Regions from separate parts of the Nesterenkonia sp. DZ6 genome, predicted to be linked through region 1. Evidence: predicted binding sites of a transcription regulator. Region 1 holds the regulator's gene; each other region holds the start of a gene.
The links. The regulator HspR, encoded in region 1, represses chaperone genes until heat shock. The targets are predictions, from matches to a motif close to AAGTTGAGTCNNNNNGACTCAACTT.
Positions count from the first base shown of each region.

Region 2: LTH93_RS03555 (Hsp20/alpha crystallin family protein) is a predicted target of HspR. The motif match lies at 1,078-1,102, and genes of this name have one in related genera.
Region 3: clpB (ATP-dependent chaperone ClpB) is a predicted target of HspR. The motif match lies at 1,066-1,090, and genes of this name have one in related genera.

Region 1 covers NZ_JAJOYW010000001.1:1,129,960-1,133,230, forward strand. Annotated here, with positions in the region: gene LTH93_RS05075 (penicillin-binding transpeptidase domain-containing protein) at 1-1,460, opposite strand, end outside; gene LTH93_RS05080 (heat shock protein transcriptional repressor HspR) at 1,532-1,966, opposite strand; gene LTH93_RS05085 (DnaJ C-terminal domain-containing protein) at 2,011-3,006, opposite strand; gene LTH93_RS05090 (nucleotide exchange factor GrpE) at 3,038-3,271, opposite strand, start outside.
Region 2 covers NZ_JAJOYW010000001.1:784,291-787,561, forward strand. Annotated here, with positions in the region: gene LTH93_RS03545 (TM2 domain-containing protein) at 1-30, shown strand, start outside; gene LTH93_RS03550 (siderophore-interacting protein) at 101-970, opposite strand; gene LTH93_RS03555 (Hsp20/alpha crystallin family protein) at 1,197-1,643, shown strand; gene purU (formyltetrahydrofolate deformylase) at 1,743-2,618, opposite strand; tRNA gene LTH93_RS03565 (tRNA-Asn) at 2,759-2,830, opposite strand; gene LTH93_RS03570 (TIGR00730 family Rossman fold protein) at 2,896-3,271, shown strand, end outside.
Region 3 covers NZ_JAJOYW010000003.1:13,280-16,550, reverse strand. Annotated here, with positions in the region: gene LTH93_RS08560 (ATP-binding protein) at 1-918, shown strand, start outside; gene clpB (ATP-dependent chaperone ClpB) at 1,142-3,271, shown strand, end outside.

The DNA.
Region 1 (3,271 bases):
TCCTCGACGATGCCGAGGTCGAGCGCGGCCTGGTGGACCTCCGCAGAGGTCACATCGTCGTAGGCGTCGGCGAAGACGGTGTTGCAGGAGACTGCCACCGCGTCACGGAAGGGGATGTCTCCGAGGTACTCGGAGGGGAACCCGGTGTAGTTGCCGAAGGACTGCCCGTGCACGGTGGTCTGGTTCGAGCAGCTCACATCGGTGTCGGGGGTGAGTCCGTCGCGCAGCATGGCGAGCGAGGAGACCACCTTGAAGGTGGAGCCGGGCGCGTAGGTGGATTGGGTGGCGATCTCCACCTGGCCGCCGTCCGGGTCGTGGCTGGCGGCGGCCAGGACGCCGCCGTCGGAGGGTCGGATGGCGACGATCGCCCCAGAGGCGTCCTGATCTTCGACGATCTCCTGGGCGAGGTTCTGCAGCCGCGGCACCATCGTGGTCTCCACGTCTCCGCCGTCGGCGGGGGCCACCGAGTACAGGGGCTCGCCGTCCTTCTGGATCGCCATCCCCGGAGCTCCGCGCAGGGTCTGCTCGTAGGAGGCCTGGATGCCGGAGGTGCCGATGGTGTCGCCGACGCTCAGGCTCGGGTCTGCCTCCAGGGACTCGGCGGTCACCGGTCCCACCCGGCCCAGCAGCAGCGGGGCGAAGTCCCGGGAGTCCGCCAAGGACATCTGGTCATAGATGCCTGAGGCGCCGGGGATCGCTTCGACGTCGGTGGCGGTCACGTCGTCTTCGGATCGGCGCAGCGTGATGGCCTCCACGAAGGCCAGGTCTCCGCCGCCGAGCACGCTCTCGACGTAGGGGTCCACCGGGATCTCGACCAGCTCGGCGAGCGCCTCGGCGGAGGAGCGCAGCGTATCTTGATCGGCGGGCTCGCCGTCCTGGGCGAGCTGGGCCTTGTCGATGCCCAGCCGGACGACGTCGCGGTTGTAGACCATGGCCCGTCCGTCGTCGTCCATGATCCGGCCACGGTCGGCGGGGGTGGTGGCCAGGCTGATCGACTCGGTGCCGGCATAGTCGGGCATGATGATCTCTGGCGTGGCTTCCACTGCCCAGACCTCGGTCTCCTGGTCGTAGACCAGTTCGGCGGTGGTCTCATAGGTCCAGGCCTCGCCCTCGATGCCGAGCTCCTCCAGTTCCCAGCTGTGCTGAAGCGGGACTGTGGCGGTGACCGGGCGGGGTGAATCCTCCGGCGGCTCATCGAGCACGACCTCGCCGGCGCTCACCTCAGGGGTGAGCTCCTCGAAGGGCGCGTGGAGATTCTCCACGGCCGCCGTCATGGTCTCGGGGTCTCCGGATTCAAAGCTCAGCGCGGAGAAGTCACCGCTGGAGATCGCGGAGGCCAGCGCATCGGCGGCCTCTTCCACGGTCTCGGACGGGTCGACGCTGCAGCTGGTGAGCACCATCACAGCCGCGACCCCCACCGCGCTCGGAATGATCAGCCGGGAGCGAGAGGAGACAGACATGACCTGATTATTGCGGCACCGTGGGCGCGTCTCGGGCAGGACTCGCGGGGTGTGCACAAAGGGTCTCCAGGTCAGCGACGACGAGGGCCGGGCTCCCAGAGGACCAGCGCCTGGGTGTTGGCCCTGGCGCGGCGTCCACGGGCGACGGTGACGACGTCGCCGTGCGGACCCACGGCGAAGAATCGCGGCTTGGTGGAGTGCCGCTGCGATTCGCGCAGCTCGTGGCGCAGCGCGTCCACCGTCTCTTCGAGCACCTCCACCCGGTTCTGCAGATCGAGGATCCTGCGGATGCCCTCCAGCGAGACCCCATCCTGGGAGAACTGCTGGATCTGGCGGAGCTGCTCGATGTTGTAGGGAGAGTATCTGCGATGTCGCCCGCCCTGGCGCCGCGGGGTGACCAGACCGATCCGGTCATACTGGCGCAGCGTCTGCGGGTGCATGTCGGCGAGCTCGGCGGCCACGGAGATGACGAACATCGGCGCGTGCCGGTGTTCGGGCTCGAGCATCCGCGAGTCCAGAATCCGGGGGTCACGCATCCGGGGGTCCACCATCACAGCACCGCCTTCGCCTCGAGGCCTTTCCGGGGATCGAGCCCCTTGGTGGCTTCCGCATAGGCCTTCACGGCCTCGACCGCCTCGGCGGAGAGGTCCTTGGGAACCTCCACCTGAACCGTGACCAGCATGTCGCCGGCGACCTCGCGGCCCTTCTCCTTCCGGCGCACGCCGTGGCCCTTGAGCCGGAGCACGCGCCCGGAGGTCACTCCGGCAGGAATCTTGATGTTGACCTTCTCGCCGTGGACCGTCGGAACCTGCACCGCGGTGCCCAGCGCCGCCTCGTCGAAGGCCACAGGCAGGTGGATGCGGATGTCGTCGCCCTCGCGCTCGAAGAACCTGTGGCCGGAGACGGCGACCTCGACCAGGAGGTCACCGGCGCCGCCGGAGCCGCGCTGACCCTTGCCCTTCACGCGTACCTTCTGGCCGGTCCGGATCCCCGCGGGGATCCGGACGTCGATGACGCCGCCATCGGGCTCGCGCAGACCCACGGTGGTGCCACGGATGGCCCCACCGAAGGAGATGGTGGTCCGCGCGGTGCGGTCGGCGCCCTTCGCAGGGGCTCCGCCTCCGCCGAAGCGGCCGGAGCCGCCGAACCCGCCGGGTCCCCCGAAGAGGTCCGAGAGGTCGGGGCCGCTGGCGCCGCCGCGGCCGGAGCCGCCGCGCGCACCGCCGGCGCCTCCGTTGAAGAGGTTGCCGAAGAGATCTTCGAAGCCGCCTCCCCCACCGGGGCCCGGGCCGCCCGAGAACCGGGCGCCCGAGCCCATGGCGCGGACGGCGTCGTACTGTTCGCGCTGCTCTTTGTCAGCCAGCACGGAGTGAGCCTCAGCGACGTCCTTGAACTTCTGCTCGGCAGCATCATCACCGGGGTTCTTGTCGGGATGATGCTTCCGGGCGAGCTTTCGGTACGCCTTCTTGACGTCCTCCTCGGAGGCATCGCGGGAGACGCCGAGGATTGCGTAGAAATCTTTATCGATCCAGTCCTGTGAGGCCATGGCGCCTCCCTCCTTTCTGCTGCTTAGAGATTCAGCTCTGCTCGGGCCCGGAAGAGACCATCACCTGGGCCGCCCGGAGCAGGCGGTTCCCGTGGCGATAGCCGGCGCGCAGCACGATGGCCACGTGGTCGGCGGGGATCTCTTCATGGGGCTGAGCCATGATGGCCTCGTGCTGGTTGGGATCGAATGCTTCACCGATCTCTCCCAACACCTCCAGACCCTGGCTCTGCAGCACCGACTCCAGCCGGGTGGCGATGTGCGCGAA
Region 2 (3,271 bases), 350 kb from region 1:
GTCGGCACCAGCTCAGGGGTGGCGGGCTGAGTCGACGCGGGATGGGCGGAGTCGTCGTTCCTGGCCTCCCTGGCTCGCTGCTCCGCTCTGCGGAACCCGCTCAGTCCTCGATCCGCCCCACCGGGGTGCGCTTCTCGGCCTGGAACTGGTCCTCGATCCGGCCGTTCGCCCAGTATGCGGAAAGTGACATCGCCTTGCGCTCCAGCCCCTTCTGATCCACCAGCATGCGGCGGATCCGCTTCATCTGGGCCCGTTCGCCGTGCACGAAGACCTGCACATCACCTTCCGGGATGGCCAGCTCCTCCAGGTACTCCGCGAGCATCGTGGTCTCCGGGCTGAAGTCGGCCTCGCGGTGCAGCCAGACCAGGTCCATCCCTGCGGGGACATCCAGCGGCTGGCGCTCGGCCGCGTCACGGACCTCGACGACGGCGACCCCGCGCGCGTCCTCAGCCATCGATTCAAGCGCCGAGGCGATCGCGGGCAGCGCGGCCTCGTCACCGGCCAGCAGGTGCCATTCAGCCTCCCCGCGCGGAGCGTAGCCGCTCCCGGGCCCGAAGAAGCTGATCTGCTCCCCGATCTGCGCGTTCTTCGCCCAGACTCCGGCGCGGCCCTCCTCGCCGTGGACCACGAAATCCACCCAGATCTGCGAGTTCTCATGGTCGACGTGGCGGATGGTGTAGGTCCGGGTCGCCGGCATCTGTTCGGTGCGCAGCTGTTCGCGCAGCGCGTCCATGTCGTAGGGGCGGCTGAGGTCCAGACCCTCGGGCAGCTGCGCGGCCTCCGCGGCGCTCTGCGGAAGGAAGAGCAGCTTGATGTACTGGTCCGTGGCAGGCGACTCCCCCACGGACTTGAACTCGATCGCCTCGAACCCGGGTCCGCCCAGGACCAGCCGGATCATGTGCGGACTGAGCTGCTTCTTGGCCTCGACGGCCAGGACGTGCTGGATGCGCGTTTTCTTTGACTTGGACACCCCGGCACTCTAATCGAACCGGGTGGCCCGGCGGAGGTGAGCCTCAGCTGCGGGGGCCTGTATTGCGACAGAAGCCCGTGCTCGAATCGTTGTCCAATCCGTCGAAAAAGTTGAGTGCATCATGCTCAACTTGGGAATATACTGGGTGTGGGTTCCACAGGAACCGACGCCGCAAGGCACTGACCCAGTCCTATAGAGCGATGAGCATAAGGAGCTGATTGCCGTTATGAACAACTCTCTGACCCGTCTGGACCCCTTCGCCCTGATCGACGATGTCTTCCGCAGCATGCGGACTCCCTCGATGGATGCGGCCCAGCGCCAGGCCGGCTTCGTGCCCGCCGTGGATGCCCATCGCGAGGGTGAGGACCTGGTCCTGCGCGCCGACCTCCCCGGCATCGACCCGGACAAGGACGTCGCGGTCGAACTGACCGGACGCACGCTGACCGTGTCCGGGGAGCGTCGCAGCGAGACCGAGGCCGAGGGTCTGCGCGAGGTGCGCTACGGGTCCTTCTCCCGCACCATCACCCTGCCGGGCGAGGTCTCCAGTGACGCGATCTCTGCGACCTACGAGTCAGGCGTGCTCACGGTCCGCGTGACCGGGGTCTACGCCACCGAGGAGCCGCGCAAGATCCAGGTCACCTCCACCGAGCGCGAGAAGAACCTCGAATCCTGATCCCTCCCTCTTCTCGCTGAGAGGCGGATCCTCCGGCCAGTCTGGGCTTCCCGGCCCGTCAGGCACCCGGAGAATCCGCCCCTCGACGGAGGAGAAGAGCTAGAAGACGATCGTGGTGCTGCCGTTGCGGATGACCCGGTCTTCGCAGTGCCACTTCACCGCGCGGGAGAGCACGGCGCGTTCGACGTCGGCGCCGAAGCGGGTGAGCTGGGCCACGTCGTCGCTGTGCGAGACCCGGATGACGTCCTGCTCGATGATCGGACCCTCGTCGAGGTCCTTGGTCACGTAATGGGCAGTGGCGCCGATGAGCTTCACTCCGCGGTCAGCGGCCTTCTGGTACGGGCCGGCGCCGATGAAGGCGGGCAGGAAGCTGTGGTGGATGTTGATCACCGGAGCCCCGACATGTTCGAGGAAGTCCTCGGAGATGATCTGCATGTACCGGGCGAGCACGATCATGTCGACGTTGCCCTTCAGCAGCTCCAGGTGCCGGGCCTCGGCCGCAGCCTTGTCCCCGTTGATCACCGGCACGTGGAAATACGGGATCCCGAAGGGCCGCACATCTTCGGCGAGGTCGGCGTGGTTGGAGATGACCATGACGATGTCCATCGGGATCTCACCGCGGCGGTGCCGCCAGAGCAGATCCAGCAGGCAGTGGTCGGTCTTGGACGCGAAGATCGCCACCCGCTTGGGCTGATCTGCCGCTGCCAGCGAATAGTCCATGGAGAAGCGATCAGCAAGCTTCGTCTGGATGGCCTGCTCCACCGCGGGCTTCGCCGCGGCGAGTCCGGGCAGGTGGAACACGGTGCGTTGGAAGAATCGGCCGTCCTCCACGCCGGTGGAGTACTGGTCCAGGCTGATGATGTTGCCGCCGACCTCGGCGATCAGCTCCGAGACCGCCGCCACGATCCCTGGCTGGTCCGGGCAGGAGATGATCAGCCGGGCGATGTCGTGGGTCTTCGTCTCAGGGGCGCTCATCAAGTCTCCGAATCAGGTTCACCAGGTCAGGGCGGCGGGACAGCCTTGCATCATCGAAGCGGCCCCGTCACGGACAGCGTCGCACGAAGCACACTATGACATGAAAAACGCCCCCGCCCGTGAGGGCGAGGGCGAATCTGCTCCCCCAGTTGGATTCGAACCAACAACCGCTCGATTAACAGTCGAGTGCTCTGCCGTTGAGCTATGGAGGATTGCGACTACGAAAGTCTAACAGGGGTTCCTGGTCGCTGTGAAATCGCTGTGGAATCATAGATCCGTGACGCCTGTATCTCTCGACACCCCAGCGACTGCCCCTGCCCCGCGGTTCAATGCTCTCACGGTCTTCACCGGTTCCGCCTCCGGAGCTGATCTCGACTACACCGAAGAGGTCCGCCGGCTCGGCACCGCGCTGGCCGGGGCCGGCATCGGCGTGGTCTACGGCGGCGGGAAGGTCGGCCTGATGGGGCAGATCGCCGATGCGGCCCTGGAGGCCGGCGGCGAGGTCCACGGGATCATCCCCGAGGTGCTGATCGGACGCGAGGTGGGACATCATGGGCTGACCTCGTTGGAGATCGTGCCCGACATGCATACCCGGAAGTCCCGGATGGTGGACCTCGGTGATGGCTTCATCGCGCTGCCCGGCGGCATGGGAA
Region 3 (3,271 bases), on a different contig from region 1:
GAACGGACCATACCCGTCCAACGCCAGGAACTCGGCGCACTCGGCCAGCTCGGCGGACGCGTCCTCGCCCGGGACCTATGGGATAACGTCGCGGGAATGCGCAAGGAGAAGGAACTGCTCGAGCGCCGGCTCGTCCTGCCTCTTGCCGAAGCGGACCTCGCGGACGAATTCGGCGTGGTGCCGCCGCGCGCCGTGGTTCTCTTCGGCCCGCCCGGCACCGGGAAGACCACTTTCGCCAAAGCCATCGCCTCCCGCCTCGAGTGGCCCTTCGTCGAAGTGTTTCCCTCCCGCCTCGCCGCCGACCCGCAGGGCCTGGCGGGAGCGTTGCGCGAAACGTTCCTCGAGATCGCCGACCTGGAGCACGCCGTGGTGTTCATCGACGAGGTGGAAGAAATCGCCTCCCAGCGCTCCGGCGAACCGCCCTCGCCGCTGCAGGGAGTCACCAACGAGCTCCTCAAGATCATCCCGGCCTTCCGCGAACAGCCCGGGCGCCTACTGGTCTGCGCTACCAACTTCATTCGCGCGCTGGACACCGCCTTCCTTCGCCACGGCCGTTTCGACTACGTCATCCCCATCGGACTGCCGGACCGGCAGGCCCGCGAAGCCATGTGGCAGCGCTTTGTCCCGTCACCCGTAGTGGACGCCGTGAACGTGGAACTGCTCGTGGCACGCACCGAAGGATTCTCCCCTGCGGATATCGAATACGCGGCACGCAGTGCCTCCCAGCAGGCACTGGAAAAAGCAGTGTACGACGACGGCCGGCTGGCTTCAGTCGGTACGGCTTCGGCCCGGGAGGCGCTGCGGAAGGGACCCTCTACACAGGACTACCTCGACGCAATCTCTGAAACCCGCACCACCGTCAGCGCCGAAGTGCAGCAGGACTTCTTGGAAGATATCGACGCCCTAGGCCGTGTGTAGTGGCTGGGGAGACTTGGCCGGTGCTTCTGAACTGCGGGCTGACGGCGTCAAAGCCGATAGCTAAACTCGCTGACCCTAGTCTTTTTGTTTCGGTGGTAAGTGATCGCGGGACCGCCTGCCGGCGATGGAATACTTCCGCCCAACTCAAAGTTGAGTACTATTGACTCAAGTTTATTCGGCGCCGTCGTGCAACCGGCGTCACCACGCACTGGGAGGGGCAGACATGGACGTCAAACTCACGACCAAATCGCAGGAGGTCGTCTCCGCGGCCGCAATGAACGCGAACACCGCGAGCAACCCGCAGGTGGAGCCGGCCCACATCCTCAAGGCACTGGTGGATCAGCGCGAATCCATGGCCGTCGCGCTGCTCAAGGCAGCCGGAGTCGATCCCGACGCCGTGAGCACCCGCGCCTCCGCCATCATCAAGGCGTTGCCCGCCACTCGCGGGGACTCCGTCGCCGCTCCGCAGTTCTCGCCCGCCGGGCTCAACGTCATCAAGGCTGCCCAGGCGCAGGCCGAGGACTTCGGCGATGACTTCGTCTCCACGGAACACCTGCTGATCGGCGCGGCCACCGACGGCGGCGCGGTGGGCCGGGCCCTCGCGGATGCCGGCGCGACCCTGCAGGCGCTCAAGGCCGAGCTGCCAGGGCTGCGTGGAGACCGCAAGGTCACCACTCCTGACCCGGAGAACACCTTCCAGGCCTTGGAGAAGTACGGCACGGACATGACCGAGATCGCGCGCTCGGGCAAGCTGGACCCCGTGATCGGGCGTGACTCGGAGATCCGCCGGGTGGTCCAGGTGCTCTCGCGCCGGACCAAGAACAACCCGGTCCTGATCGGCGAGCCCGGCGTCGGCAAGACCGCCGTCGTCGAAGGCCTGGCCCAGCGCATGGTCGCCGGTGACGTGCCGGAGTCGCTGCGTGAGAAGACGCTGATCTCGCTGGACCTGGGCGCGATGATCGCCGGTGCGAAGTACCGCGGGGAGTTCGAGGAGCGGCTGAAAGCCGTGCTCGAGGAGATCAAGGCCGCGGAAGGCAGGATCGTCACCTTCATCGACGAGATCCATACCGTGGTCGGAGCCGGCGCCTCGCAGGGCTCCATGGACGCTTCCAACATGCTCAAGCCGATGCTCGCCCGTGGGGAGCTGCGCCTGATCGGTGCGACCACGCTGGATGAGTACCGCGAGAACATCGAGGCCGACGCCGCCCTGGAGCGCCGCTTCCAGCAGGTCTACGTGGGAGAGCCCTCGGTGCCCGACGCGATCGCGATCCTGCGCGGGATCAAGGAGCGCTACGAGGCGCACCACAAGGTGGGCATCGCCGACAACGCCCTGGTCGCCGCCGTCACCCTCTCCGACCGCTACATCAGCGGCCGTCAGCTGCCGGACAAGGCCATCGACCTCATCGATGAGGCCGCCTCCCGGCTGCGCATGGAGATCGACTCCGCCCCGGTGGAGATCGACGAGCTGCGTCGAGTGGTGGACCGGCTCACCATGGAGGAGCTCGCGCTGCAGAACGAGACCGACGCCGGCTCCGCCGAGCGACTGATCACCCTGCGCGAGGACCTGGCCGACCGCAAGGAGGAGCTCGCCGAGCTCACCGCGCGCTGGGAGGCCGAGAAGGGCGAGCTCAACCGCGCCGGTGAGCTGCGCGTGACCCTGGACGAGCTGAAGTCCGCCGCCGAACGCGCCCAGCGCGACGGCGACCTCGCCGAGGCCTCCCGGCTGCTCTACGGCGAGATCCCGCAGGTCGAGAAGGACCTGGCCGCCGCTGAGGAGGAGGACGCCTCCACCCCGGCCCCGGAGAAGAAGATGGTCGCCGACGAGGTCGACGCCGACGGGATCGCCGGGGTCATCTCGGCCTGGACCGGCATCCCTGCCGGGCGGCTGCTGCAGGGCGAGACCGCGAAGCTGCTCCAGATGGAGGAGCTCATCGGCTCGCGGCTGATCGGGCAGACCAAGGCTGTCGGGGCGGTCTCCGACGCCGTTCGCCGCGCGCGCACCGGCGTCTCCGACCCCGACCGACCCACCGGCTCCTTCCTCTTTCTGGGCCCCACCGGCGTGGGCAAGACCGAGCTGGCCAAGGCGCTCGCGGAGTTCCTCTTCGATGACGAGCGCTCCATGATCCGCATCGACATGTCCGAATACTCGGAGAAGCACTCCGTGGCCCGGCTGGTCGGTGCGCCCCCAGGCTATGTGGGCTTCGACCAGGGCGGCCAGCTCACTGAAGCAGTCCGGCGTCGTCCTTATTCGGTGGTGCTCCTGGATGAGGTGGAGAAGGCCCACCCCGAGGTCTTCGACATCCTGCTCCAGGTCCTCGATGACGGCCGGCTCACCGACGGCCAGGGCCGCACC